DNA from 3 places in the Variovorax sp. LjRoot290 genome. Region 1 is predicted to be linked to each of the others. Evidence: predicted binding sites of a transcription regulator. Region 1 holds the regulator's gene; each other region holds the start of a gene.
The links. Region 1 encodes sigma-54, which starts transcription at its own class of promoters, with help from an activator protein. Its sites were predicted from a motif close to TGGCANGNAANCTGCTTT; they were not measured.
Positions count from the first base shown of each region.

Region 2: the regulator sigma-54 is predicted to act here: its motif matches at 2,161-2,178, upstream of ACSQ9A_RS37225 (PQQ-dependent methanol/ethanol family dehydrogenase).
Region 3: the regulator sigma-54 is predicted to act here: its motif matches at 7,561-7,578, upstream of adh (aldehyde dehydrogenase).

Region 1 is NZ_CAXURW020000001.1:5,324,251-5,333,929, forward strand. Features, by position in the region: gene ACSQ9A_RS26295 (cytochrome b) at 1-33, shown strand, start outside; gene ACSQ9A_RS26300 (YceI family protein) at 30-617, shown strand; gene ACSQ9A_RS26305 (YceI family protein) at 666-1,292, shown strand; gene ACSQ9A_RS26310 (GSU2403 family nucleotidyltransferase fold protein) at 1,273-2,361, opposite strand; gene ACSQ9A_RS26315 (hypothetical protein) at 2,510-2,854, shown strand; gene ACSQ9A_RS26320 (phospholipase D family protein) at 2,861-4,465, opposite strand; gene ACSQ9A_RS26325 (RNA polymerase factor sigma-54) at 4,468-6,048, opposite strand; gene lptB (LPS export ABC transporter ATP-binding protein) at 6,063-6,839, opposite strand; gene lptA (lipopolysaccharide transport periplasmic protein LptA) at 6,836-7,528, opposite strand; gene ACSQ9A_RS26340 (thiol:disulfide interchange protein DsbA/DsbL) at 7,655-8,299, opposite strand; gene ACSQ9A_RS26345 (SPOR domain-containing protein) at 8,384-9,100, opposite strand; gene argS (arginine--tRNA ligase) at 9,110-9,679, opposite strand, start outside.
Region 2 is NZ_CAXURW020000002.1:1,680,727-1,690,405, reverse strand. Features, by position in the region: gene ACSQ9A_RS37230 (high-potential iron-sulfur protein) at 1-305, opposite strand, end outside; gene ACSQ9A_RS37225 (PQQ-dependent methanol/ethanol family dehydrogenase) at 307-2,091, opposite strand; gene ACSQ9A_RS37220 (universal stress protein) at 2,326-3,183, opposite strand; gene ACSQ9A_RS37215 (PHA/PHB synthase family protein) at 3,315-5,036, shown strand; gene ACSQ9A_RS37210 (BON domain-containing protein) at 5,174-5,827, shown strand; gene phbB (acetoacetyl-CoA reductase) at 5,830-6,549, shown strand; gene adhP (alcohol dehydrogenase AdhP) at 6,605-7,636, shown strand; gene ACSQ9A_RS37195 (zinc-dependent alcohol dehydrogenase family protein) at 7,642-8,631, shown strand; gene ACSQ9A_RS37190 (universal stress protein) at 8,843-9,676, shown strand.
Region 3 is NZ_CAXURW020000002.1:1,696,122-1,705,688, forward strand. Features, by position in the region: gene pqqC (pyrroloquinoline-quinone synthase PqqC) at 1-356, opposite strand, end outside; gene pqqB (pyrroloquinoline quinone biosynthesis protein PqqB) at 353-1,285, opposite strand; gene pqqA (pyrroloquinoline quinone precursor peptide PqqA) at 1,354-1,428, opposite strand; gene ACSQ9A_RS37280 (sigma-54-dependent Fis family transcriptional regulator) at 1,674-3,791, opposite strand; gene pedF (cytochrome c-550 PedF) at 4,151-4,612, shown strand; gene ACSQ9A_RS37290 (substrate-binding periplasmic protein) at 4,626-5,477, shown strand; gene ACSQ9A_RS37295 (DUF779 domain-containing protein) at 5,529-5,909, opposite strand; gene adh (aldehyde dehydrogenase) at 5,912-7,432, opposite strand; gene ACSQ9A_RS37305 (Acg family FMN-binding oxidoreductase) at 7,853-9,016, shown strand; gene ACSQ9A_RS37310 (hypothetical protein) at 9,122-9,567, opposite strand, start outside.

The DNA.
Region 1 (9,679 bases):
TGGCCTTTTTCGCACCAGGGACACCCAAGATGACAAGACTTCCCATCGCCTGGCGGGCACTCTGGGCCGCCGCTGCGGCGCTCGCGATCGCGGGGCCGGCGAGCGCCGCAGAACCGATGGCGAAGCTGGTCCCCGGCTACGGCCAGATCGTCTTCGTCACCAAGCAGATGGGCGTGCCGGTCGAAGGCGCATTCAAGAAGTTCGACGCCCAGATCGCCTTCGACCCGCAGAAGCCCGAGGGCGGCACGATCTCCATGCAGATCGACATGGGCAGCGCCACCCTCGGCGTGCCACAAAGCGACGCCGAACTGCCCAAGGCGCCGTGGTTCGACACCGCGCGATTTCCGAAGGCCAGCTTCCAGTCGAGCGCCATCAAGAGCCTCGGCAGCGGGCACTTCGAGGTCGCGGGCAAGCTGACGATCAAGGGCACCACGCAGTACGTCATGGTGCCGGTGACCATCACGCAAGCCTCGGGGCAGTCGGTGGCGACTGGAAGCTTTACGATCCAGCGCCTCGCCTTCAAGATCGGCGAGGGCGAATGGACCGACACCTCGATGGTCGGCGACGACGTGCAGGTGCGCTTCAAGCTCGTGCTCGCCGGCCTGCGTCCGATTTGATCGGCCTTTCGTTCATCCTTTCATCGCCCCATTCGAAAGCTCGTCATGATGAAGTCCATTGCCGTCGCTGCGCTCGCGGCCGCAGCGACCCTCGCCGCCGCACAGCAGGCACCGGAAATGGCCGCCTTGCCGGCAGGAGGTCCGGTCAAGGGCGCCAGCTACGTGGTCGACCCGACCCACACTTTCGTGATGTACGAGATGGGCCACTACGGCACCACCACCAACCGCGGCCGCTTCAGCACCAAGGACGGCACGGTCAAGATCGATACCACGGGCAAGAACGGCAAGATCGACATCACGATGGACATCGGCTCCATCAACACCGGCGTCGACCTGCTCAACCGCCACGTGCTGAGCAAGGACTTCTTCAACGTCGCGGAATTTCCGACCGGCCGCTTCGTGGCCGACAAGATCGATTTCAACGGCGACAAGGTCGCCGAAGTCGACGGCACGCTCACGCTGATGGGCCAGACGCGGCCCATCAAGCTCAAGGCCAGCCGCTTCGGCTGCTACCTCAGCCCGCTGATCAAGCGCCAGGTCTGCGGCGGCGACTTCGAGACCATCGTGGAGCGCAGCGAATGGGGCATCACCTGGGGCATCAACTTCGGCTTCGAGAACAAGGTGCGGCTCCTGGTGCAGGTCGAGGCGGTCAACATCACGGACCGGCCGAGCTAGGGCGCGATCGCTTCTTCGCTGCCGGTCCGAGGGCGAGCTCGAACTGTTCGAGCGCTTGAGGATGCCCACTCAAGGCCCTGCGCAAAGCAGGCAGGCGGGTTCTCGCCACTTCCTTGAGTGCGGCTGGCGCATCCCGAAACGAATCGGACAGAAGCTCGTCTTGCTGCTCGGCCAGGACGGCTCCCAGGGTCGCTGCCTGCAGCAGGTCTTTTTCGGCTTTCTCGGGCTTGGCCTTGCGCTCGGCGCTCGCGTAGAGCTTGTGCCAGACGAAGCGCTCCGGCTGCGGCAACGTCAAAGGGATGCAATGGCCGCCGGCGAGCGATGCGGCGCGACTTGGCTCCGCGAGCAGATAGTCATAGTGGGGCACGGTCTCGGCATGCCATTTCAGCTGCGGCAGGGGAACGGTCTTTCCAAGCTCCTCGCCATGCGTCAGAACGTCGACTCGCAATCCATCCCTGCCCTTGAGCTTCACGGAGGTCGAGGGCGCCTGGCTTGGCGTCCCGGGAACAGGATGAAAACCAAGCCTGGTGGCTTCCATCGCTTCAAGAAACGACGCCGGCGCTGCAAGCCTCAGCTTTTGCCGGGCGGCAATGTCGACGTCCTGCGTGCGGGCCGATACCGCCATCGCTCCGAGTTCGTTCAACCAGGCCATGAAGCCCAAGGTTCCGACCAGTGCGAGGCACGCGCCCAGGATGCCCGCGTTGTGAAGCTCGACCAGCACGCTCGCCACGCCTTTGTCCGCCACCTGGAAATCGAGCTTCCTGAGATTTCTCACCTGGGCGCTTGTCCATTGGGCGAACTCGATCTCGCGGGACACTTCGTCGAGTGCCGCGGTGTCCCCGTCTTTGCAGACGATCTGCTCGGCCTTCTTGCCAGGCGCCGGATAGAAGACCCGATACCAGTAGGCATAGCCTGTCCCCCGGCGCAACTGAAGGCTCCCGGGCGTTCCTTGAAGAAGGCGGCCCGCAGACGCAGTGCGTTCCTTGAGCTCGGCGTACTGCGTGCGGAAAGCCAGCTCATGCATGCGGTACAGGGCGTGCTGGACAGGCATGGATTTCTTACCCCACAAAACTGCATTTTATGTGGTAAGTCCGCTCCTGCGTTGTACGTCCGCGCTGCAACATTCAGCAACAAGCTTCACGGAGAAGGCGGGTCCTGCTTTACGCGGGCCGGGTGCAATGACCCCAACGGCACTTCATGCCTTCAGGAGTTTCTTCATGAACATCGCGCACACCCGTTTCTTCAAGTGGATCGCCGCCGGCGCCTTCTCCGCCGCAGCCGTGCTGGGCGCCACGTCCGCCAGCGCCAGGGACCTGGCCGTGTCGGTGGGCATCCATGTGCCAGGGGTCGCCGTCGGCATTGCCAGCCCGGTCCACTATGCCCCGGCGCCGGTCTACTACGACACGCCGCCGCGGCACTACCGTCCGGCTCCCGTGTATGACTACCACCGCCCGCCGCCGCGGCACTTCTACCGCCATGAATACCGCGACGAGTACCGGCACGGTGATCGCCATCACTACCGCCATGACCGTTATGACCGTTATGACCGTTATCGCTACTGATGAGGTCTAGAGCAGGCTCTCCGGCGCCAGCGGCGCCAGCAGCTCAAGCATCAGGTGGTCCCAGAAGCCCGCATCGGGCTCGCTGGTGAGCACCTGTTCGACGCCGGCCTCCTCGCTCACCCATTCCATTTTCTCGGTGCCGGGCGCGAAGCGCACCTTGTAGGCGCCCTGCTGCTTGAGCACCTCGACCAGCTTCAGCACCTGCTGCGCCATCTCGCGGCTGAAGATGAAGAGGCCGATCTCGGTGTTGTGCACTTCCGAGCGCGGGTCGAAATTCATCGAGCCGACGAAGAGCGTGCGCCCGTCGATCACGGCCGACTTGGCGTGCAGGCGTCCGATCTGCGTGCCGAACAGGCCCAGGCGCACGCTGCGCCGCGTGCGCACCGAGCTCAGCTCGTGGATCTCGGCGCCGAGCCGCAGCATGTCGGCCCGGTAGCGGCGGTAGCCGGTGTGGACCACGGGCTCGTCGGTGGCGGCCAGCGAGTTGGTGACCACGCTGATCTTCATGCCGCGCCGGCGGATCTCGCGCAGCACCTCCAGCCCCTCCTTGCCGGGGATCAGGTAGGGCGACACCAGCGTCACGTCGGAACGCCCGCGCCGCATCTGCTCGACCACGTTGTAGCGCACGCTGTCGACGTCGAGCAGCGGCACGCCGCCGTAAGTGACCTGTTTGCCGATCACGCGCTCGGGCGAATCGGCATACGCCTCGGCGGTGGTCCAGATGAGGTCGAGCTTGCCGGCGTTGAGGTTCTCGACGATCGGGCTGTAGCCCAGCAGGTCGTTGGGCGCCGGCGGACGTGGTGCCGGGGTGGTGGCCGGGGCAGTCAGCTCCTCGAAGCGCCGCTGTCGTTCCTCCCGCGCGAGCGTGGGCGCGACCACGGTTTCGATCGGCCGTACGTGCTCGCTGTTCCAGTACAGGTCGAACAGGCTGGAAAGGCGCGGGATCAGGGCGCCGGCGACGAAGGTGTCGAGGTCGATGAAGTTCGCGCCGGCCGTCTGCGTGAAGTACGGGTTGCCGATGTTGCGCCCGCCGGCTACCGCCATCGCGCCGTCGGCGATGAAGAGCTTGTTGTGCATGCGCCGGTTGACGCGGCTGAAGTCGAAAAGCGAGGCCGAGAAGCGCCTGAGCATGCTGCCGCGCCCGGCCGGAAACGGGTTGAAGAGCCGCAGCTCGAGGTTGGGCGTGGCGGCCAGCGCGAGCAGCAGCTCGTCCTCGCCCGCAGTGTAGAGATCGTCCATCAGGAGCCGCACGCGCACGCCGCGCTGGGCCGCGTCGCGCAGCGTGCGCAGCAGGTAGCGGCCGGTCTCGTCGTTGTCGATCTGGTAGTACTGGACGTCGAGCGTGCGCTCGGCGCGGCGCGCGAGCTCGAGCCGCGTGTTGAGCGCGAAGTCGCCGCTGGGCATGAGCCGGAAGCCGCTGAGGTCCGCATCCGGCTGCGAGGCCTTGGCGATGCGGCCCAGCACGGTGCCGGTGGACAAGGGCATCGCCTTGGACGGCGTGCGCTCGAATTCGGCCGGCAGCATCGCGCAGCCGCTGGCGAGAAGAAGCACCGCCATCAAGGCCAGGCCGAGGCGAATCCAGCTTGGTAGCGGACTCGGACGGCGACTCATCGCTAGAGTGCCTTGCGCAGGTTCGCAGGCGCGATGCGCAGCGCCTCGCGGTACTTGGCCACCGTGCGGCGCGCGCACTCGATGCCCTGCTCCTTGAGCATCTCGGACACCTGGCTGTCGGACAGCGGCTTCCTCACGTCCTCGGCGCTCACGAACTGCTTGATCAGCGCGCGCACCGCGGTGCTGGAGGCGTTGCCGCCGGTTTCGGTGCCGAGCGCCGAGCCGAAGAAGTACTTGAGCTCGACGGTGCCGTAGGGCGTGGCCATGTACTTGGCGGTGGTCACGCGGCTGATGGTGGATTCGTGCAGGCCCAGCTCGTCGGCGATCTCGCGCAGCACCAGCGGCCGCATCGCGAGCTCGCCGTGCACGAAGTAGCTCTTCTGCCGCTCGACGATCGCGTTGGAGACCCTGAGGATGGTGTCGAAGCGTTGCTGGATGTTCTTGATGAACCAGCGCGCTTCCTGCAGCCGCTGCGACAGCGCCTGGCTGCCCTCGCCCTTGTGCTGCTTGAGCGCGCCGGCATAGATGTCGTGCACGCGCAGCCGCGGCATGACCTCGGGATTGAGCATGACGCGGAACTTCGCGTTGGTGCCGTGGCCGATGCGCGTGACGATCACGTCGGGCACGACGATGTTGCGCTCGACGTCGACGAAGCGGCGCCCCGGCTTGGGCTCGAGCCTGGCGATCAGCTGCAGTGCGGCGCGCACCTCGTCTTCGTTGCTGCGCGTGAGCGTGGCCAGGCGCTTGAAGTCGCGCCGCGCGAGCAGCTCCATCGGCTGCTTGCAGATCGCGATGGCGGTCTTGCGCACCTGGGCCTCCTCCTCGCTCTCCTTGGCGCTCGCCAGCTGGCGCAGCTGGATGGTCAGGCATTCGCCGAGGCTGCGGGCGCCGACGCCGGCCGGCTCCAAACTCTGCAGCAGGCCCAGCGCGACCTGGAAGTGATGCACCAGTTCGTCGAACTGGTCGTTGTCGTCGCCCGCGAGGCCCGAGGCCAGCGCCGGCAGCGAATCCTCGAGGTAGCCGTCGTCGTTGAGCGATTCGATCAGGAAGCGCAGCGCGGCGCAGTCGTTCTCGTTCAGGCGCAGCGACAGCGCCTGCCGGTGCAAGAAGGACTGCAGCGATTCCTGGCTGCGCGCGAGCTCGGTCGCATCGGTGCGCTCGTCGTCGCCGAGGTTGTTGGCGCGCGCGGGCGCATCGCCGCCCCACTCGCTGTCGTCGGGCGCGAGGTCGACCGTACCGTCGCCCTCCCAGTCGGGTTCGCTGTCGGCGGGCGCAGCCGCTTCGGCATCGCCGTTGGCGGCGACCGCCACCTCGGCCGGCGCCGCGGCCGAGCCGGGGACGAAGTCAGCCTCGCCCTCGGCCTGGCGGTCTTCGTCGCGCACCGGCGCATCGGCCGCCTCGAGACCGAACTCCTCGCGCGGCGCCTCTTCGGCCGTGCGTTCGAGGAACGGGTTCTCGTCGAGCATCTGCTCCACTTCCTGGCTCAATTCGAGCGTGGAGAGCTGCAGCAGCCGGATCGACTGCTGCAGCTGCGGCGTGAGCGCCAGGTGCTGGGAAACGCGCAGCGAGAGCCCTTGCTTCATCGAAGTACGGTCCCCTACATCCGGAAATGCTCGCCCAGGTACACGCGTCGTACCTCGGCGTTGTCGACGATCTCCGAAGGCGTGCCTTGTGCCAGCACATGCCCGTCGCTGATGATGAAGGCGTGATCGCAGATGCCCAGCGTCTCGCGCACGTTGTGGTCGGTGATGAGCACGCCGATGCCGCGTTCCTTCAGGAAACTGATGATCCGCTGGATCTCGATCACCGCGATCGGGTCGATGCCGGCGAAGGGCTCGTCCAGCAGGATGAAGCGCGGCTGCGTGGCCAGCGCCCGCGCGATCTCGACGCGGCGGCGCTCGCCACCCGACAGCGCCAGCGCCGGCGAATCGCGCAGATGGTCGACGCGCAGGTCGTGCAGCAGTTCGCCGAGGCGCTCCTCAATGCGCTGCTTCGACAGCGGCACCGGCCGGCCCGCGTCGTCGGGTTCGCGCTGCAGCTCGAGCACGGCGCGCACGTTCTCCTCGACCGTGAGCTTGCGGAAGATCGACGCTTCCTGCGGCAGGTAGCTCAAGCCCATGCGGGCGCGGCGGTGGATCGGCATGTGCGCGATCGGTTCGCCGTCGATGCTGATCTCGCCCGCATCCGCCCGAACCAGCCCGACGATCATGTAGAAGGAGGTGGTCTTGCCCGCGCCGTTGGGCCCCAGCAGGCCGACCACCTCGCCCTTTTGCACGCCGAGCGAGACGTCCTTGACGACCTTGCGGCTGCCGTAGCTCTTCTGCAGGCCGCGCGCCTCGAGGCGGCTGCCCAGGACTTCGTTGCCGCCGCTCACTTGCGCTGCTCTCCGCCGAGCGTGGTGGTCGAGCGCAGGCCCGTTCCGGACGCCGGCGCGGAGGCGGCCGGCGCCGCCGGCCTGGCGGACCCGGCAGCGGGCGCCGAGGCGGCCGCCTTGGGCGTGAGGATGGCCTTGACGCGGCCGCCGGGCTGGGTCGCCACGCCCGCATTGGGCGGCAGCGGCGAGCCGTTGACGGTGAAGGTGTCGTTGCTCTGGTCGTAGACGATCAAGGGTCCGCTGCTTTCGTCGTTGGGTGTCGCGCCGACCAGGCGACGCATCACCGCACGGCGGATGAACTTCACGTTGTCGGCGCGGCTGTCGTACTCGATGACTTCCGACTCGCCCTCGATCCACTCGTCGGGGCCGGCGTCGCGCTTCTGCTTGAAATAGGCCAGCTTGCCGGGCGCGGCCGTGACGATGCCGTACTGGTAGCCCTCGGGATCCTGCCGCACGTCGATGCGGATGCCGCGGATGATGATGGTGCCCTTGGTCACCACCACGTTGCCGGTGAAGACGCTGGTCTGCTTGAGGTCGTCGTAGCGCATGGCGTCGGCCTCGATGTTCATCGGCTTGGTGCGGTCCGCCTTCTCGGCCTGCGCCGCCGACACGAGGCCGGCCACGCCCAAGGCGAATACGAAAGCGCGACAAAGGTGGCGAGAAACGGAGGAGGAATGTAACGATGTCATAAAAGGCACGAAACTTGCTGGGCGATTGTATGCGGCCTCATGGATCCGGTTTCCGCCGGCGGATGAAAAAGCCCGCCGAAGCGGGCTTCCTGCTGGTTGCCGCGACGAGCGGCGGGAGGCGCTTTTTTACGCGCTCTTGCGCGCTTCGCCGACCAGGAAGTCAGTGACCTGCAGCGCGCGGTCCATGCTGCGCGCGAGTTCGCCGTCCGTATACCACCTGCCCGCGATGCCCATCGCGGGCACGCCGGCCACTTGGTAAGCCTCCTGCAGCTGCTTGGCGCGCTGGATCTTGCTCGCCACGCTGAAGGACTTGAAGTTCTCGGTGAACTTGGCCTTGTCGAGGCCGTTGGCCGCGGCCCAGTCGATGATCTGCTGCTCGCCTGAGAGGTTCTGGCGCTGCTGGTGGATCGCGGCGAACACCTTGCGCTGGTATTCGTCGACCTTGCCCATCGCTTCCAGCGCGTAGTAGAGCCGCTGCTGCGGCTGGAAGCTGGGCTGGAAGGCGACCGGCACGCGCTTGAAAGACACGTGGGCGGGCAGCTTCTTGATCCAGGTCTCGAGCGTCGGCTCGAAGGCGTTGCAATGCGGGCAGCTGTACCAGAAGAACTCGATCACCTCGACCTTGCCGGCCGGCGCGTCGACCGGCACGCGCTTGTCGAGCACGGCGTAGTCGGTGCCCGCCTTGGGCGCGAGCGCCTGGGCGTGCGAAGGTGAGGCGAAGGGAAGAAGCCCCAGCGAAGTGGCGGCCAGCGAAAAGTCACGACGTTTCATATTAAGAAGTTCTCCTGTGCGGCTGACAGAGCCCGCGGCTGGCCCGGAGTTCCCGGACCGGCGAGCTTGAGTATGGATGAAGGCTCAGCGCTGGACGCGCACCAAGGCAGATTCGAGGCCACCGCCGTCGAGCCGCTCCTTGAGCCGGTCCGCATCTTCCTTCTTGTTGAAAGGCCCCGCGCGCACGCGGTAGACGGTGCGGCCGGCCTGCTCGCGCTCGGTGATGCGCGCTTCCACGCCCATCAGCGAAAGCTTGGCGCGCTGCGCCTCGGCGTCCTCGGGGGTGCGGAAGGCGCCGGCCTGGACGAAATACATGAAAGGATCGGTGCTGGCGCTGGGCGCCGCGGCGGCGGTGGTGGCGCCGGGGCTGGCACCCGAACGTGCCCGCGCGAGATCGCCGATCGGGTCGTTCGATGGCGGCACCGCGTTGGCTTCGGCCGGCAGGGGCGGCCGTCCGGCGCGCTGTGGCTGTTGCTGCTGCGCGCCGGGTGGCACCACCACGGGCGCCGGCGCGGTCGGCGGCGTGGGCGCCCCCGCCGTGGCAGGCTGGGGCGGTGCGGGCGTCGCGGGTGCCTGCGGGCGGGCGGCGCCTGCCTTGCCGGCGAGCGGGCCGTTGGGGTCCCAGTCGCGGTTCTTGCGCGCCTCGGCTTCGTCTTGCTCGGGGCCGCCGCGCTGGGTCTTGGTCATGAAGGGGATCGGCACCTTGGTCACATAGACCGCGATGCCCAGCGCCACGCCCAGCCCCAGCACCAGGCCGACGATCAGCCCAATGACGATGTTGCCGCTCTGTCTTTTAGTCATGGTTCGAAATCACATCTTGCGCGGCGCGCTCACGCCGAGAATTGCCAGCCCATTGTGCAGCACCTGCGCGGTGGCCGCGACCAGCGACAGGCGGGCCCGCTTGACCGGCTCCTCGTCCACCAGGATGCGCTCGGCGTCGTAGTAGCTGTGGTAGCAGGCAGCCAGTTCGCGCAGGTAGAAGGTGACGTCGTGTGGCGCAAAATCCTTGGCCGCGGCCGCGAGCATGTCGGGGTACCTGGCCAGCAGCAGCAGCAGCGCCTGCGCGGCCGGGCTTTGCAGCGGCGCGAGCTCGACATCCGCCAGCGCGGCCGCATCGCCGCCCCAGGCCGCCAGCACCGAGCAGATGCGCGCATGCGCGTACTGCACGTAGTAGACCGGGTTGTCGTTGTTCTGCGCCAGCGCGAGGTCGATGTCGAAGGTGTATTCGGTGTCGGGCTTGCGGCTCAGGAGGAAGAAGCGCACGGCGTCGGTGCTGGTCCACTCGATCAGGTCGCGCAGCGTCACGTAGCTGCCGGCGCGCTTGCTGATCTTGACCTCTTCGCCGCCGCGCATCACGCGCACCATGGTGTGCAGCACGTA
Region 2 (9,679 bases), on a different contig from region 1:
GCCCACGCGCTGCACCAGCCGGGACCTGCGATCTGCTTGCGCCCGAACATCGCGCAGCCGCCCCATTCGTCGGAGGCACCGCCCTGGAAGAAGGAGCAGTTCGTGCAACGCTGCGTGGCGCTGTGCTTGGGAAAGCGCTTCTTGTCCACCTTGGCGGTGTCGTGCTTGTAGCCGAGGGCCTGGGCCGTCTCGTCGGCCTCGTCGACGCGCGCCGGTGCGGCTTGCGTGACGGCGGAGGATGCAAGCATGGCGCAGCCGCTTGCAAGGGTTCGAGTGATGAAGATGCGCCGCGTCGTGTCTTTCATCTCAGTCTCCGACAACGTTGGTCTTCGCCGCGCTCGCAGCACTGCTGGTCTTGGGAATCTTGAACACCCATACCATCCCGCCCTGTTCGAGCAGGTTCACCTTCTTGGCCACCTCGCCGCCCCACAGGGGCACGGCGCCGCCCCAGCCGGAGACCACGCTCACGTACTGCTCGCCGCCCTGCTGCCAGGTGACCGGCGGCGCTACTACGCCGGAGCCGGTCTGGAACTGCCACACCACCTTGCCGGTCTTGGCATCGGCCGCCTTCAGATAGCCTTCGGGCGTGCCCCAGAACACGAGGTTGCCGCCGGTGGTCAGCACACCGCCCCACAGCGGCGCGCCGTTCTTCACTTCCCACACGATCCTGCCGGTCTTCGGATCGACCGCGCGCAGCGCGCCGATGTAGTCGTCGTTGAGCGGCTTGATCGTGAAGCCGGCGCCAAGATAGGCTGCGCCCTTCTTGTAGGCAACGGGTTCGTTCCAGATGTCCATGCCCCATTCGTTGGCGGGCACGTAGAACATCTTCGTGTCGGGGCTGTAAGCCATCGGCATCTGGTTCTTGCCGCCGAGAAAGCCCGGCGCGGCGAAGACCGGGCTGCCCTTCTTGCCTTCCGCGCTCGCGGTCGGGTCGCCGGGCCGGTTGTCGGCGATGAAGTTGGGACGGCCGGTCTTCAAGTCGATGCTGCTCGCCCAGGTGATCTTCCTGACGAACGGAAATGCGTTGATCAGCTTGCCGGTGGTCGCGTCGTTCACGTAGAAGAAGCCGTTGCGATCCGCCTTGCCGCCGACGCGCTTTCCGTCCAGGTCGAAGGTCACGAACTCGTTCACGCCGTCGAAGTCCCAGCTGTCGTTGGGCGTGGCCTGGTAGTGCCACTTGATCTGGCCGGTCTTCACGTCGATCGCCACGGTGGCGCAGGAGAACAGGTTGTCGCCCTGGCGCAGGTGGCTGTTCCACGGCGCGGGGTTGCCGGTGCCGAAATAGGCGAGGCCGGTCTTGCTGTCGTAGGTGCCGCCAAGCCAGGTGGCTGCGCCACCGGTCTTCCACAGGTCGCCCGGCCAGCTCTGGTTGGTGGTGCCGGAGATGCCGTTTTCCTTGGCGTTGCCATCGGAGTCGTAGACGTAGCCCATGTGACCCTCGACAGTGGGGCGCGTCCAGACCAGCTGTCCGGTCTTTGCATTGCGGGCCTCGACGCGGCCGACCACGCCGAACTCTCCGCCGGAAACACCGGTGAGGATCAAGCCGTTGGCGATGATCGGTGCGGCGGTGGCCGAATAGCCGGCCTTGTAGTCGTCGATCTTTTCCTTCCAGACCACGTTGCCCGTGTCCTGGTCGAGCGCCACGAGTTGCGCATCGAGCGTGGCGAAGATCACCAGGTTGCCGTACAGCGCGGCACCGCGGTTGACGACATCGCAGCAGGGCATGATGCCTTCGGGCAACCGGTGCTCGTACTTCCACAGCTTCTGGCCGGTGGTTGCATCGAGCGCGAAAAGGCGAGAGTACGACGCGGTGACGAACATCTTGCCGTTGTGCAGGACCGGCTGCGACTCCTGCCCGCGCTGCTTCTCCCCGCCGAAGGAGAACGCCCACACCGGCGCGAGCTTGCCGACAGTGGCGACATTCACCTGCTTGAGCGGCGAGTAGCGTTGGCCCTGGGTGTTCAGGCCCCAGGTCAGGACATCGCCGGTGGCGGTCGCTTCGTTATCGATCATCTTGTCTGTCACGACGGCGTGGGACGCCGTGGCAGCCAGAGCGGCGGACACGAGAACGGTCAAGAGTTTCAGTTGCATGGGGTGGTCTCCTCAAGGGTTGATCGCGGGTCGAACACGGCCTGTTGGCCGCGTCCTCCACGTTGATCGAGGGCAATGTCCATGCCATGTCGCAAACCGCTCGATGAGCCTGCCGATGTGCCGGATGGGGTCGGCGAGCTGCGGGTTTTCCCGCTGCATTGCTACATGCTTGAGCAGTCGGGGCGCCAGTGACCGTGACATCACGGCACACCAGCGGCCCCAGCGCCGCTGGCTTCAATGCGCCATCAGGACCGGCACGTTCATGCGTGCAAGGATCTCGCGTGTGACACCACCGAGCACGAGTTCCCGCAGGCGGGTGTGCCCATAGGCGCCCATCACCATCAGATCCACGCCCATGCTCGCCGCGCACGAGAGCAAGGTGTCCGCGAAGCCGATGGTGGTAATGTACTGCTCGGCCTTCGCCTCAACGCCGTGCCGCCAAAGCCAGGCGATGGTCTCTGAAATGCAGCGCTTGGCGGCCGCTTCCGCATCACCTTCCTTGCGCAACGACACCAGCGTGACCTGCGCCGATTCGGCGAACAGCGGTAGCGCGTCGCGCAATGCCATGGCCGCCTCGCGCGTGCCGTCCCAGGCGACCAGGACGTTCTTGCCCACCTCCGGAAAATGACCGGCGCAAGGAATGATGAGCACGGGCCGCCCCGAGTGCAAGACGACCTGCTCCGGCAGATCACGCGCCACCATGTCTGCGGTCTTGTTGTGGTCCACCTTGGCGTGGTCGACCTGCCCCACGATGAGCAGATCGCTGGCGTGGCCATGATGAACAGTCGCATCCACGGGCTCGCCGTTGACCAGCCGGACGTCGTACGGCAACGATCCTGACCCACGCACCAGATCCCTGAAGACGTGGGCGGTCGCCTCCGCACGCAGGCGCAGGCCGTCAGCGGCAGCCGCAATGAATTCGGTGCCGCGCATCAGATCCGCATCCATGGGCGCAGTGCCATCGAGAAGGCCCGTCGGCACGAGGCCGACCAGATGGCTGCCGTGCGCGCGGGCCAGGCGCGCGGCGAGCTCGACACGCGCGGCACACCGTTCCGTGTGGTCCAGGTGGACGAGGATGGTTCCGATATTCATGGATCTTCCATTCCAACGCAATGCAACCATCTTCGAACGTCCGATGTTGCGGTACCTTGACATCGATCAAACGCGGCGCACGTTCGCGCACTCAGACTCCGACGCCATCGGCAATCACTTCGAGGATGGAGATGGACGACAGAGTCGACGCGCTGGATCGGACGCTGCACGCCGGACTGGCCCAGCTCACAAAGGGACTCTCGCCCGCAGCGCTGATGCTGGCCTGGTCGGACTGGGCCATCCACCTCGCGGCGCAGCCGGCGCGCAGCGCGCAAGTGCTCATGATCCGCCCGCTGACGCAGGCGGTTGCGGCCGCGAGCCAGGCCTTCCAACCCATGCCCGCCCATGGACCACCGACGCCGGATTCGCACGAGGACGACCGCCGCCTCGCAGATCCTTCGTGGGATGCATGGCCTTTCAACCTGTACCGGCAGGCGTTCCGCGCAGGCGCGCAGTGGCTGCGGGAGCTGACCGAAGCGGTGCCCGGCGTCGAACGTCATCACGAACAGGTCGTTTCTTTCGCGGCGCGGCAGTTGCACAACATGTGCTCGCCGGCGAATTCGCCGGCCACCCACCCGCTGGTGCTGCAAAGAACCGCGGCGACTGGCGGACTGAATCTGATGCAAGGTGCCCGCAACTGGGCAGAAGACCTGCAGCGGAGCGTTCAGCGCCTGCCGCCAAAGGGTGCCGAGAACTTCGTGCCGGGGCGCGACGTCGCGATCACCCCCGGCAAGGTCGTCTTTCGCAACCACCTGATGGAACTGATCCAGTACGCGCCCACGACGGCCACGGTCCATGCCGAGCCGGTGCTGGTCATGAGCGCGTGGATCATGAAGTACTACATCCTCGACCTGTCGCCGCACAACTCGCTGATCCGCTACCTGGTCGACAAGGGCCACACCGTGTTCGCGATCTCGTGGAAGAACCCGGATGCGAAAGATCAGGACCTCGGCATCAATGACTACCTGGCGCAGGGCCTGATGGCGGGCCTCGATGCCGTCAACGCCATCGTGCCCCGCCAGCGCGTGCATGCGGTGGGCTACTGCCTGGGCGGCACGCTGCTGGCCATCGGCGCGGCGGCCATGGCGCGCGACCAAGACGATCGCCTGGCCACCGTGACGTTGCTGGCGGCGCAGACTGACTTCACCGAGCCGGGAGAACTCGGCCTTTTCATCGACGAGAGCCAGCTCAGCTTCATGGAAGACCTGATGGCGCGCCAGGGCTATCTGGATTCGAGGCAGATGGCCGGCGCCTTCCACTTGCTGCGCGCCGTCGACCTCATCTGGTCGCCCATGGTGCAGAACTACCTCCTCGGCGAGCGAGCGCCGATGACCGATCTCATGGCCTGGAACGCCGACGGCACGCGCATGCCCTACCGGATGCACGCCGACTACCTGCGCAGCCTCTTCCTCGAGAACGCGCTTGCGCGTGGCCAGTATCTGGTGAACGGACACCCGGTCTCGCTGGGCGACATCGAGGTGCCGGTCTTCGCCGTTGGCACACGAACTGACCATGTCGCGCCATGGCGCTCCGTCTACAAGTTGAACCTGCTGTGCGATACCGAGATCAGCTTCGTCCTCACGGACGGCGGCCACAACGCCGGCATCCTGAGCGAGCCCGGCCACGCGCACCGCCACTATCGGATCCTCCACCGCGCCAGGAATGCACCCTATGTGCCGCCGGATGGGTACACGGCTCGCGCCGAGCAGATCGAAGGCTCCTGGTGGCCGGCGTTGCAGGTATGGCTGGCGGATCGCTCTGGATCGCGGCGCAAGCCGCCGCGCTTGGGCCATGCGCGGCTCGGCTACGCCCCCATCTGCAATGCACCGGGCACCTATGTGATGGCCGGTTGAGTCCCGCGCCGTGCCAATCCCTTGATCCAGCGCAACGCTCAACCCCCAAGCGGTTCCTAAAGTGATGTCACAGGCATTGCGAGCCTGAGTCCAGGGCGCCACGCGGCTGCCCTCCATCCACCAACGAAAGGAAGCTCATGAGATCCGATGCACAACTCAGAAGCGATATCGTCGCCGAACTGACCTGGGACCCGGCGATCACCGCCACCGACGTCGGCGTGATCGTCAAGGACGGCGTGGTCACATTGACAGGCCATCCCTCCAGCCATGCTGAGAAGTACGCCATCGAGCGCGCTGCGCAGCGCGTCAAGGGCGTGAAGGCGTTGGCGATCGAAATGCCGGTCAAGCTCGCCTCCGACTACGAGCGCACCGACGCCGACATCGCCATGGCGGTGGAGCGCGCCATCGAGTGGAACGTGCTTGTGCCTGACGACAAGATCCACCCGATGGTGGAACAGGGCTGGGTCACGCTCAATGGTGAGGTCGAGTGGGAATACCAGCGCAGGGCCGCGGAAGGTGCCGTGCGCAGCCTGCTGGGCGTCACCGGCGTCACGAACCGGGTCGTCGTGAAGCCGAAGTTCACGCCGGCCGACGTCGAAAAGAAGATCCGCGAAGCTTTGGAGCGCCAGGCCGATCGCGAGGCCGAGCAGATCAAGATCGAGGTCAACGGTGCCCACGTCACGCTCAGCGGCAAGGTCCACTCCTGGGCCGAACGCAAGGCCGCCCAGGGAGCCGCATGGTCGGCGCCGGGCGTCGCCAACGTGATCAACAACCTGCTCGTTGAAGCCTGAGGATGCGCGTCGCACTGGTCACCGGCGGCACCGCTGGCATCGGAGCCGCCGTGGCCGAAGCCCTTTTGGCCGCCGGCTACCGCGTCGCCTCCAACTACGGCACCAACACGCAGGCGGCGGAGGCGTTCACCGCACGAACCGGCATTCCCGCATTCGCGTGGAATGTGGCCGACCCGGCGGCTTGCAAGGCGGGCGTGGCCCGCGTGGAGGCAGCCCTGGGACCAATCGAGGTGCTGATCAACAATGCTGGCATCACGCGCGACGCGATGCTGCACAAGATGGCGTTCGAGCAGTGGCGCGAGGTGCTCGATGTCAATCTTGGCGGGTGCTTCAACATGTGCCGGGCGGTGATCGAGGGCATGCGGGAACGCCGCTTCGGCCGTATCGTCAACATGAGCTCGGTCAACGGGCTGTCGGGCCAGGCGGGGCAGACCAACTATGCCGCGACCAAGGCGGGCCTCGTCGGCTTCACGAAGTCGCTCGCGCTCGAGGGCGCGTCCCGCAACATCACGGCCAATGTCGTCGCGCCGGGCTACACCGACACCGCCATGGTCGGTGCCGTGCCGCCCGACGCGCTGGCGCAAATCCTGAAGGCCGTCCCGATGGGGCGGCTGGCGACACCGGCGGAGATCGCGCGCGGCGTCGTCTTTCTCGCCGCCGACGAAGCCGGTTTCATCAGCGGCATCACGCTGTCGATCAACGGCGGCAAGTACATGCCCTGAGTGGCCGCATAGCGACCAAACAAACATCCCCCTTTTTCTGCTCCTGGAGCTTGCCATGCGAACGATGAAAGCCGCGGTTGTCCACGCGTTCGGACAACCCCTGAAGATCGAAGAAGTGCCCGTGCCCGAGGTGCCCCCGGGGCAGGTGCTGGTCAAGGTGGCCGCCTCCGGCGTCTGCCATACCGACCTGCATGCAGCCGAAGGCGACTGGCCGGTCAAACCCGCCCTGCCCTTCATCCCCGGCCACGAGGGCGTGGGCCACGTCGCGGCCGTCGGCGCGGGCGTGAAGCACGTCAAGGAAGGCGACCGCGTGGGCGTGCCGTGGCTGCATACCGCCTGCGGCCATTGCGAACACTGCATCACCGGCTGGGAGACGCTGTGCGATCACCAGCAGATGACAGGCTACACCGTCAACGGCGGCTACGCGGAATACGTGCTCGCCGACCCGGGCTACGTGGGCCACCTGCCGGCGAATGTCGGCTTCACCGAGATCGCGCCCGTGCTCTGCGCGGGCGTCACGGTCTACAAGGGACTCAAGGTCCTGGATTGCAAACCGGGCGACTGGGTGGCAATCTCCGGTGTCGGCGGCCTGGGTCACCTGGCGGTGCAGTACGCCAAGGCGATGGGCTTCCACGTCGCCGCCGTCGACATCGACGACGAGAAGCTGCAACTGGCCAAGGAGGTCGGGGCCGACATGCTGATCAATGCTGCGAAACAGGATCCCGCGCAGGAGATGCAGAAAGCCTTGCGCGGCGCGCACGGCGTGCTGGTGACCGCCGTCTCGCGCAGCGCCTTCGCCCAGGCGCTGGGCATGCTGCACAAGCGCGGCACCATGTCGATGGTAGGGCTGCCGCCGGGCGATTTCGCGCTGCCGATCTTCGACATGGTGCTAAATGCCAAGACCGTGCGCGGCTCGATCGTCGGCACCCGCAAGGACCTGCAGGAGGCGCTGGAATTCGCCGGCGAAGGCAAGGTGCGCACGGTGTGCAGCGAAGACCGGCTTGACAATATCAACCACGTGTTCGATCGCATGCGCCAAGGCCAGATCGAGGGCCGAGTCGTCATGCGTTTGACGGACGAGGTCTAGCTGCGATGCAGGCGATGGCGCTCTGGGCTGCGGGCCAGCCGCTGCGGATGGAACAGCGCCCGCTGCCGGAGCCGGCCGCCGGCGAGCTTCGCCTGCGCGTGCTGGCCTGCGCGGTCTGCCGCACCGACCTGCACGTGGTCGATGGCGACCTGCCACTGCCGGTGATGCCGATCGTGCCAGGCCATGAAATCGTCGGCGAGGTGGAAGCGCTCGGTGCGGGCGTCCACGCGCACCGCATCGGCGACCGCGTCGGCGTGCCCTGGCTGGGCCACAGCTGCGGCCACTGCGCTTTCTGCGCCAGCGGCAGCGAAAACCTGTGCGATGCGCCGCGCTTCACGGGCTACCACCGTGACGGCGGCTTTGCGAGCCATGTGATCGCCGAGGCCGATTTCTGCCTGCCGCTCGACACGTTGACGCAGGAGCCGGCCCGGATCGCACCTCTCATGTGCGCCGGCCTCATCGGCTGGCGCAGCCTGAAAGCGGCCGGTGAAGGCGCACGGCGCTTGGGCCTCTACGGGTTCGGCGCGGCCGCGCACCTGATCACGCAGGTCGCCGTCGGCCAGGGCCGGCAGGTCCATGCCTTCACCCGGCCGGGTGATGCCGCAGGCCAGGCCTTTGCGCGCTCGTTAGGAGCCACCTGGGCCGGGGGTTCGGACGAAATGCCCGCCGTCCCGCTGGACGCCGCGATCATCTTTGCGCCGGCGGGCGAGCTCGTGCCGATCGCGCTTAGCGCGGTGCGCAAAGGCGGCCGCGTCGTCTGCGCTGGCATCCACATGAGCGACATTCCCGCCTTTGCCTACCGATTGCTCTGGGAAGAACGGCAGCTCGTCTCCGTGGCCAATCTCACGCGCCTCGACGCCCGCGAATTCCTGGATCAGGTGCAAGCGCAGCCGCCGCAGATCCACATCACGACCTATGGCCTGGCACAGGCCAACGAAGCGCTCGCCGACCTGCGCGCCGGCCGACTTCAGGGCGCCGCGGTGTTGTTGCCCTGAGCGCGGACAGACCTCTGACGATGCATGCTGCAGGCGATGAGCGTTACACGGCCGACACCGGTCGTTCACTCATCGTTGCCCATCCGTTCGGTGGAATCACAGGACGTTCTCAAACAAGGCCTAAGCTGAAATCAAAGGGATCGCTCAGCAACGGTCAAGGAAGCGGTGAAGTCAATGTCACAGGCAATCGAAATTGAACAGGTGAAATGCCATGAACGCTCTGCGATCAATCCTCGTGCATCTTGACGGCACGGCGCGCGCCGAGGTCCGGCTACGCGTTGCGCACCAACTCGCCGGCGCCCATCGGGCCGAGCTGAACGCGCTCTTCGCAGTTGCGCCGCGCCACCTGCCGCAGCTTCCGCTGGCTGGCGGCGTGCCTTCGATGCCGATGCCAGCCGAGATCAATCCGGATCATCTCGCCCATGCCATGGCGCTGTTCGAGCGGACCCGCGACGCCGGTGCGCCCGCCATCAACTGGCAAGCATTGAACGGCGAGCCCGTGATCGAGAGCTTCGTGGAGCGCGCGTTGCTCTGCGACCTGCTGGTGCTGGGCCAACGCGCTCCGACGGATGCAACCGGCCACGATGTACCCGGCGACTTCATCGAGTCGGTGCTCATCGACAGCGGCAGGCCGGCGCTCATCGTGCCCTATGCGGGCGAAGCGAGCGCCACGCCGCAAACCGTGCTGATCGCGTGGAAGCCTACGCGCGAATCCGCCCATGCGCTCACCGCAGCCTTGCCCTTCCTGCAGCAGGCGAAGCGTGTGCATGCGGTCTGCGCCGCCGATGCCAGCGGTGACACGCGGCAGGCGCTGCCACGGCTTGCACGCTACCTTCGCGTGCACGGTGTGGAGTCGATGCGCGAACACAGCGCGCTGGCCGCCGGTGATGCGGGCGACAGATTGCTGTCCCTCGCGGCGGACGTTGGCGCCGAGATGATCGTGATGGGCTGCTATGGGCACACCCGCGCGCGCGAATTCGTGCTTGGTGGCGTGTCCCGTACGGTGCTGGAGACGATGACCGTACCGGTGTTGATGGCGCACTGACGA
Region 3 (9,567 bases), on a different contig from region 1:
AGACGGCTCCAGGCCTCGATGCCGCCCGCATTGCTGCCGCCGAAGTCGCCGCGGCCATCGTGGTCGAGGATGCGTTCGATCCAGCGCCGGCGCTGCGCACGGTCGGCGCAGTTGGCCAGCACCGCCGCATCCTTCTGCGGAATGTTGACCTGATAGTAGAAGCGATTCGCCACCCATCCCCGAACCTGGAACGGCTGCAGTTCGCCGCGGTTCAGCCGCTTGTTGAACGGGTGGTGGATGTGATAGTCCTTCTCGCAGTCGCGAAGCCTGGCCTCGAAGGCCGAAGCGCTCCACGGCTCCCGTGCGTCGCCCTGATCGGCGGCCGGTGGGGCGCTCTGAAACAGTTCGGTATTCACAGCGTGATCTCCATTCCGTCGTAGGACACCTCGATGCCGTGCGCCTCCAGCACGCGGCGCTGCGGGCTGCCTTCGTCGAGGATCGGGTTGCTGTTGTTGATGTGGATGAGCACCTTGCGTCGTGCGGTCGTGGCCCGCATCACGTCGACCATGCCGGTGCGCACGGCGCTGGCGCTCTGCGGCAGGTGCCCCATCTCGGTGGCGGTCTTGCCGCTCAGGCCGGCGCGCTGCATTTCGTCTTCTTCCCAGAAAGTGCCGTCGACCAACAGGCAGTCGGCGTCGCTCATCCAGCGCAGCTCCTGGTTGCCCACCTCGGCGAGGCCCGGCGAGTAGAACAGGCGCCTGCCATCGCGCCGGTCTTCGATCAGCAGTGCGATGTTGTCGCCCACCATCTGCTCGCGACGGTGCGGCGAATACGGCGGCGCCTTGCCCGGGATGGCCAGCGCAGTGAAGCGCAGCGAGGCGAAGCCCTCGATCTCGAACTCGGCGCTCACCTGGTCGCCCGCCACCGGCAGCATGTGCCAGCGCGTGCCGCAATAGTGCTGGAGCACGTTCAACAGCGGCAGGCCGGTGGTGAGGTCTTCGAACACGCAGGGCGTGGCATAGAGGTCGATGCAAGGGCCTTCGCGCAGACCCAGCAGACCGGTGACGTGGTCGATCTGGGCGTCCATCAGCACCACCGCCTTGATCGGCGTGTCGCGCAGCCCCTGCCGCGGGTGGAGCTGCGGATGGCTGCGAATCTGCTGGCCGATGTCGGGTGACGCGTTGAGCAGTACCCACGACTCGCCGTCGGCCGACACGGCGATTGAGCTCTGCGTTCGCGCACGCGCGCTCAGCTCGCCTTGCCGCTGGCCGGCGCACAAGCGGCAGTTGCAGTTCCATTGCGGGAAGCCGCCGCCGGCGCCCGAGCCGAGCACGAGAATTTTCATGGGAAGGTGTCTGGTGTGACCGGCGGCGGCGCATCGCATGCGATGCGCCGCCGCCTGAGTCGAGCGGGTCAGCGGTTCGAGATGTACATCGTGATTTCGAAACCGAAGCGCATGTCTTCGAATGCGGGTTGCGACCATTGCATGAGAGTCTCCTTGGGGTTGCCATCCAAAGTCCGGGCAGGATTGCCGTGAGGACACACGCCGTTCCGCAAGACGCATGCCTGTGGAACGCTGGCCCAAAAAACTGGTGCTTGCCCCTAGGCGCAGGCGTGCGCGGCCGGCTCTGCGCGACATCGAAGGGCAAGCAAGGGGAATGCTGTGTTGCGACTGCTCCATCCGGGGACAGTGGCGCGCAGCGATGGCACAGGGATTTCCCGTGCCCGGGTGTTCAGCCGCCCTTGCCCCAGCGCAGCTTGCGGTAGATGGTGTTGCGGCTGATGCCCAGTCGCTTCGACGCAATGGAGATGTTGCCGTTCGCCGCCGCAAGGGCCGCGCGAATCATCTCGATCTCGGCTTCTCCGAGCGTGAGTGACGACGTGCCGTCGTAGGCGGTCTCGGCCGGCGGGGCGACGACGGTCGGCTCGGCGGGTCGGTCCACGGACGCCGGCGCGGGCATGTCAAGCGGCATGCTCGCCGCCGGGGCTGTGATGGCCGGGGCGGCTGCGGGAATGGACGAGCGAACCCGCTGCACGTCCTCGAGGAAGTCGTCCGACAGATGATGCTCGGTGATCTGCGGCGCGCCGGCCGCCATCACGGCGGCCGTGCGCAGCACATTCGCGAGCTGGCGGATGTTGCCGGGCCATGCGTAGCGGCTGAACAGCGCCGACACGTGCGAGCTGATCTCCGGCGTGCCATGCGGGCACTCGGTCAGCAGGATGCGGCGTGCCACGACGCCGAGATCGCTGCGCTCGCGCAGCGCCGGCAGGCGCACGACCAGCCCGTTCAAGCGGTAGTACAGGTCTTCGCGGAACGTGCCGGCCTCGATCATCTCGCGCAAGTTGCGGTGGGTCGCCCCGATCACGGCGATGTCCACCGGAATCGACTTCTGGCTGCCCAGCGGCATCACGCAGCGCTCCTGGAGAACGCGCAGCAGCCGCGCCTGCAGGGCGAGCGGCATGTCGCCGATCTCGTCGAGGAACAGTGTGCCGCCGTTGGCTTGCACGATGCGCCCGCATGCGCCCTTGCGGCGCGCGCCGGTGAACGCGCCGTCTTCATAGCCGAACAGCTCGGCCTCGATCAGGGACTCGGGGATGGAGGCGCAGTTCACGGCCACGAAGGCCTGCCTGGAACGGTTCGAGTCCTGGTGCACCGCGCGCGCGAGCAACTCCTTGCCGGTGCCGGTTTCCCCGAGGATCAGGAGCGGGATGTCGCGGTTCAGGACGCGCTGCACCTTCTGCACCATCGCCTCGATCTGCATATCGCCGGTCTTCAGGTAGTGCAGGCCCGAGAAAGCGCTCGGTGGCGCGGCCGCGGCGTTGGCCGGATGGGGCGGCGGGTTCGCGTCGACCGGCACGGCTTCGCGGGCCGTGACGGCCTGCGATGCCGGTTCGTCGCCGCCCAGGCCGGCCATCATCGAGCGCGGCGTGCCGTTGAAGCGGGCCTTGACATAGAACTGCCGGCCGTTCGAAAGGCTCAGGCACATCGGCGTCGACAGCGGTGCCCGGAGATGGTCGAACATGGCCGGGACGGTGGTGCCGAACAGGCTGGTCAGGCTCTGCATTCGCAGCGCCGCGCTGCTCATGTCGAGCTGGTCCAGCGCGCTGCGATTGGCGCCGAGGATCTTGCCATCGGCGCCGACGACGATGATGCCTTCGAGCAAGGTGCCGATGAATTCGACGCGGCTGTGCAGGTGCAGCCGAAGCCGGTTGCCGAAGTCGTCCGACAACCACTGGTTCTCGATCATGCGCGCCGACATGCGCACCAGCCCCATGGTGTGCTGGTGATACGAACGCTGGTCGCCGGTGACGTCGAGCACGCCGAGCATATTGCCGCGCGGATCGAAGATCGGGGCCGCCGAACAGGTGAGGAAGCTGTTCGCATGGATGAAGTGCTCGCCGCCGTGAACGACCGTGGGCGACTCCTCGAACAGCGCCGTGCCGATGGCGTTGGTGCCTTTCGAATGCTCGGCCCAGCTGACCCCCGGCGACAGTGCTACTTTGCCGGCGCGTTCGAGAAACTTGTCGTCCCCGACCGAGTGCAGGATCGTTCCCTGGGCATCGGCCAGCACGATCATGCTCTCGGTGTTGACGATCTGCTCGAACAGCATCTCCATCACCGGCGCCGCGCGCGTGAACAGGCGCTGGTTGCGCTCCCGCGCCACGCTGAGGTCGCTGCGCATCAGGGGTTCGAAGTCGGGGCGCTCGATGCGGGTCAACCCTAGTGCGGCGCAGCGCTGATGCGACTGCTCGATCAGCTCCGTGCGCGCGGCCTGCCGCACGAAGGGCAATGCCGACGGCGTCGTCCAGGTCTTGGCGTTCGTGACCAAGGCACGATGAGTTGCGGACATCCTTGTGTCTCCTCTGCGCCTGCCGAGGCAGGTTGTCTCCGTCGAATCACCGCGCGCCGGGCCGTTGTCACCAGCTGCGTGGCACTGCTGCGTTTTGGCACAGCTCTCCGGGTCTGTTGCAAAGCAGGCCGGCCAAAGTGGCAAGGATGCCGCAGTGCCGCACGTGCGGCTTGATCTGGAGCAACTGGGCAATCGATCACAGGCAATTTGTGTTCCCGCCTGCAACACCGGCGCGTGGCACGGCGTTTGCAGACCGAGCTCATCTTTCAACACGACCATGACGGAGACCTGACATGAAGCGAAACGGAAATCTGCCGGCCGCACCCACCCCACCCAGCCGCCGGCGCGGGCGCATGGCCATGCGCCACGGCGCCTGGCTGCTGGCCATCGCCGCCTGCGCCGCGAGCCCCGCCGTATGGGCGCACGGCGACGTGACGCCGCAGGCGGTCGACACTTCGGCGCTTCCGAAGCTCGGCCAGGAATGGCGTCCCGAGAACCCGTTCCGGGCCAACGACGCCGCCGTCAAGATCGGCACGTCGGCCTACAACCAGAACTGCGCCCGCTGCCATGGGCTGGAAGCGATCTCCGGCGGCATCGCGCCCGACCTGCGCAAGATCGACAACGAATGCGCAGCGCTCAAGGACAGCGCCAAGAAGGCCGCCTGCGTGAAGGAGATCGACGAGTTCTATCTCACGACCGTTCGCCAGGGGCGCACGCGCAACGGCGCGGTGTACATGCCGCCGTTCGAAGGGGTCATGAACCAGGAAGCCATCTGGGCGATCAAGGCCTACCTCGAAACGCGCCGTGACAAGCCGTTCTAGGCGGGGAGGGTCCATGACACCCAAGACACCGAGCCGTCGCGATTGCCTGCGCTGGCTGGGCGCGTCCGGCGCCGCAGCCCTGGCATGTGCGCCGCTGCACCTGCGGGCGACGCCACTGGAGCGCGTGCGCGAGCGCGGCACGCTGACGGTCGGCCTCTACCACGACATGCCGCCGTTCCACGTCGGCGGCCAGGGCATCGACGTGGAGCTGGCGCGCGCCCTGGCCGAATCGCTGGGCGTCAGGCTCTCGCTGCTGCCGTTCCATGCCGACGAGAACATGAACGACGACTTGCGCAACATGGTGTGGCGCGGCCACTACCTCGGCTACGGCCCGGCCGACGTGTTGCTGCACGTGCCGGTCGACCGGCCGCTGATGGAAGGCAACCCGCAGGTCAGCATCTTCGCGCCGTACTACCGCGATCGGGTCGTGATGGCACGCCAGCTCGAGCGCGTGCCGCGGCTCGAGACGCTGTCCCAGTTGGGCGCCGACAAGGTGGCGGTGCCTGGCCAGTCGCTCGCGGGCTGGTTGCTGATTGGCGCCGATGGCGGCGCCTACCGGAGCCAGTTGATCACGCAATGGAAGGACGGCGCCGAGACGGCGCGCGCGCTGTTGCGCGGCGAGGTGACGGTGGCCGCAGGACTGGCGTCGGAGATGGAGTCGGTGCTGCGCGGCGACCCGCGCTTCGCCATCGCGCCGATGCCTTCGCCGCGGGCGCCGCGCGACGGATGGGCCGTCGGCATGGCCGTCAAGCGTGACGCCACCGAGCTGGCGCAGGCGCTGCAGCGCGCGGTGAACGAAATCGCGGCCAGCGGCCGGCTGCGTCAGATCTTCGAGCACGGCAACCTCGCGTGGCAAGCCGCATGACGCGCGGAACCGGCAGCCTGCTGCCGGGTTCGCGTGAGCTGCGCCGCGGCGCTAGAGCCAACCGCGCGCTTCGAGCACCTTCCACTCCGCGTCGTCGTACAGGCGCGAGCGTGTGAGAAAACGCAGGCCGGTCGGCCGCTCGAGCGAGAACATGCCGCCGTTGCCCGCTACCGCATCGATGATGAGATGCGTATGCTCCCAATACGCGAACTGGGCCCGGCTCATGTAGAACGGCGTGCCCGCGATCTCGCCCAGGCAGACGTCCGAATCGCCGGTGACGAACTCGCCGGCGGCGAAGCACATCGGTGCGCTGCCGTCGCAGCAGCCGCCGGACTGGTGGAACATCAGCGGCCCGTGCACGGCGCGCAGGCGCTCGATGAGCGCCTGCGCGGCCGGCGTGGCGGACACGCGGCTGACGCCGTCTTCGGGCATCTTCAGAAGAATCCCAGCTTGTTCTGGCTGTAGCTCACCAGCAGGTTCTTGGTCTGCTGATAGTGGTCCAGCATCATCTTGTGGTTCTCGCGGCCGATGCCCGACTGCTTGTAGCCGCCGAAGGCCGCATGGGCCGGATAGGCGTGATAGCAATTGGTCCACACGCGTCCCGCCTGGATGCCGCGGCCCATGCGGAAGGCACGTGCGCCATCGCGGGTCCACACGCCGGCGCCCAGTCCGTAGAGCGTGTCGTTGGCGATCTCCAGCGCCTCTTCTTCCGTCTTGAAGGTCGTCACCGACAGCACCGGGCCGAAGATTTCTTCCTGGAAGATGCGCATCTTGTTGTGGCCCTTGAAGACCGTGGGCTTGACGTAGTAGCCAGCGCCGAGTTCACCGACCTGCGTATTGCGTTCGCCACCGATCAGGCATTGCGCGCCTTCCTGCTTGCCCAGATCGATGTACGACAGGATCTTCTCCATCTGCTCCTGCGAGGCCTGCGCGCCGATCATGGTGGACGGGTCCAGCGGATGGCCCTGCTTGATGGCCTCGACCCGCTTGATCGCGCGCTCGATGAAGCGCTCGTAGATCGACTCCTGCACCAGCGCCCGGCTCGGGCAGGTGCAGACCTCGCCCTGGTTCAGCGCGAACATCGCGAAGCCCTCGAGCGCCTTGTCGAAGAAGGCGTCGTCCGCCGCCATGACGTCCTCGAAGAAGATGTTGGGCGACTTGCCCCCCAGCTCCAGGGTCACGGGGATGATGTTCTGGCTCGCGTACTGCATGATCAGCCGGCCGGTGGTGGTTTCGCCCGTGAAGGCGATCTTCGCGATGCGCTTGCTCGACGCCAGCGGCTTGCCCGCCTCCAGCCCGAAGCCGTTGACCACGTTGAGCACGCCGGGCGGCAGCAGGTCGCCGATCAGCTCCATCAGCACCAGGATCGAGGCGGGCGTCTGTTCGGCCGGCTTGAGCACCACGCAGTTGCCTGCGGCCAGCGCGGGGGCCAGCTTCCACACCGCCATGAGGATCGGGAAGTTCCACGGAATGATCTGCCCGACCACGCCCAGCGGCTCATGGAAGTGGTAGGCATAGGTGTCGTGATCGATCTCGCTGATGCCGCCTTCCTGCGCGCGGATGCAGCTGGCGAAATAGCGGAAGTGGTCGATGGCCAGCGGCATGTCGGCCGCCATCGTCTCGCGCAGCGGCTTGCCGTTGTCGATCGTCTCGGCCACGGCAAGCGTCTTGAGGTTCTGCTCCATGCGATCGGCGATCTTGAGCAGGACGTTGGCCCGTTCGGTGGGCGACGTGCAGCCCCAGGCCGCCTTCGCCTTGTGCGCAGCATCGAGCGCGGCTTCGATGTCCTTCGCGTTCGAGCGCGGGATGCTGGTGAAGGCCTGGCCGGTGATCGGTGTCAGGTTGTCGAAGTACTGGCCGTCGATCGGTGCAACCCACTCGCCGCCGATGTAGTTGCCGTATTGCTTCTTGTACGGGTTCGCAATGTCGAGGTGGGTCATTTCTGCCATGTCCATGAGTCGTCTCCTGTCGGGTGGTTGAAAAAACGGATGGCGGGACGCGACGCGGCCCGCGGAGCGACTCAGTGCAAAGCGCGGGCCACGCCGCGGCGGCGTCATCGCGGACGACGCAAGCCGTTGTCAGGCATGGAGTTTTTCCGCCAGCCTCGCGCGGCGCGTCGTCGTTGCTCCAGCGGGCGGCTGTGCCGTAGAGGAGCAACTGCTGCAAAACGGATCACGTTGCACGTGCAGCCGCGCAGTACCGACTTGGCGCACGCCAGCGGCCTTCAGCTCCGAGCTCCTCCACCCGGCGCCGAGGTGCCCTACCTTGAGCTTGCTCAAGCGCGCCGCGCGGTGCGCTTGCCACCTGCGTACTTGGACATCAAGATTCGCAGCATCCCATGCACAGCCACCCGGCAGGTGGCCTCAGGAGTCGCAATGGATCGTCGCAAGTTCATTCGGGTTGCGGGAGGCGGCTTCGTCTTCGCTGCGGCGACGGCGGCACTCGCCGGCTGCAGCCAGCAGATGCCCGCTGCGGCCATCGAGCCGTGGCAGGGGCCGGGGCCGGAGGCCGACCCGCGCCGCTGGATCCTCGGCTACGCGATCCTGGCGCCGCACTCGCACAACCTGCAGTCCTGGCTGGTGGATCTGCGCACACCGGACGAGATCGTGCTGCGCTGCGACCTTGGCCGGCTGCTGCCCGAGACCGACCCGTTCTCGCGCCAGATCATGATGAGCCACGGCACCTTCCTGGAGCTGCTCGACATCGCGGCGCGCGAGCGGGGACTGCGTGCCGACATCACCCTGTTTCCCGAGGGTGCGTTCGGCCCGGAGAAGCTCGATCAGCGACCGGTGGCGCGCGTCCGCCTGATGCCCGATGCGGCCACGCGCAAGGACCCGCTGTTCGCGCAGATCCTCGCGCGCCGCACCAACCGCAGCCTGTACGACCTGCAGCGGCCGGTGCCCGCCGAGGCCTGGAAGGCGATGGCCGAAGCAGTGGGGCCGCACCCCTTGCATTTCGGCTTCGTCGGCGCGGACCGGGCCGACGCGCTGGAACAGCATCGCGCCATCGCGGCCAAGGCCTGGCGCATCGAGCTGAGCACGCCGCGCACGATCCTGGAGTCGTACAAGGTGCTGCGCGTCGGCGCCGCCGAGATCGAGAAGCACCGTGACGGCTTGTCGATGCTGGACCCGACGGTGGTGCTGCTCGAGCGCATCGGCCTGTTCGATCGCAGCAAGGCGCCGGCGTCCGATGCCTTCGCCACCACCAGCCAGATCAAGGACTTCGGCAAGAAGCTCGCGTCCACGCCCGGCTTCCTCTGGATGTTGACCGAGAGCAACGACCGGGTGACCCAGGTCAACGCGGGACGCGCCTACGCGCGGGTGCAGCTCGCCGCGACCGGGCAGGGCCTGGCGATGCAACCGCTGCAGCAGGCCCTGCAGGAGTATCCCGAGCAGGCCGGACCCCACGCCGACATTCGGCGCCTGCTGGCCGTGCCGCTACCCGAGCGGACCGTGCAGATGTGGGCGCGTGTGGGTTATGCGCCGCCGGTCGGCCCTGCGCCGCGCCGTGGCCTGGCAGCGCAGCTGATTCGCGCGTGAGGGCTTGTTATCGACGACAATCATCATGCGGGACATGAGAGGTGAGACCGACGCTCTAAGTCGCCAGCCTCGTCGCCTCGGCAGAATTCGGCCAGACGCCGACCTTCAACGTCGTCGTGAGATGTTGTCGTATTCGGCCAGCAGGTCGCTCATGGCCTCGCCGACTCCGTAGCCGATGTTCTGACTGATGCGACACACAGCATCCAGTCGTTCCATGAACAAGGGCCGCTGCGCATCCGGCAGTCTCGTAATGGTCTGCAACGCCTGCTCGAACATTCGCACCAGCGCACTGAAGTAGCCCTCGTCCTGCAGGCCGACTTCGACGCTGAAGCCTGACGCGCGCTCGCAGTAGAAGACCATCAGCTCTGCCAGACCCGCCGGTTGGCCAATGGCCTTCTTGAAATTCGCGATGGGCTTCTTGGCCTCGGCGACGGACGCGTTCTGGTTCCGGAACATGTCGGGCCAGAGCCAACGGTTGATGGTGGTCTTGTACGGCTCCAGGACATCTTCGCCCAGCCCGAAACGGGCGTGAAGGAACACTTGATTGTCCT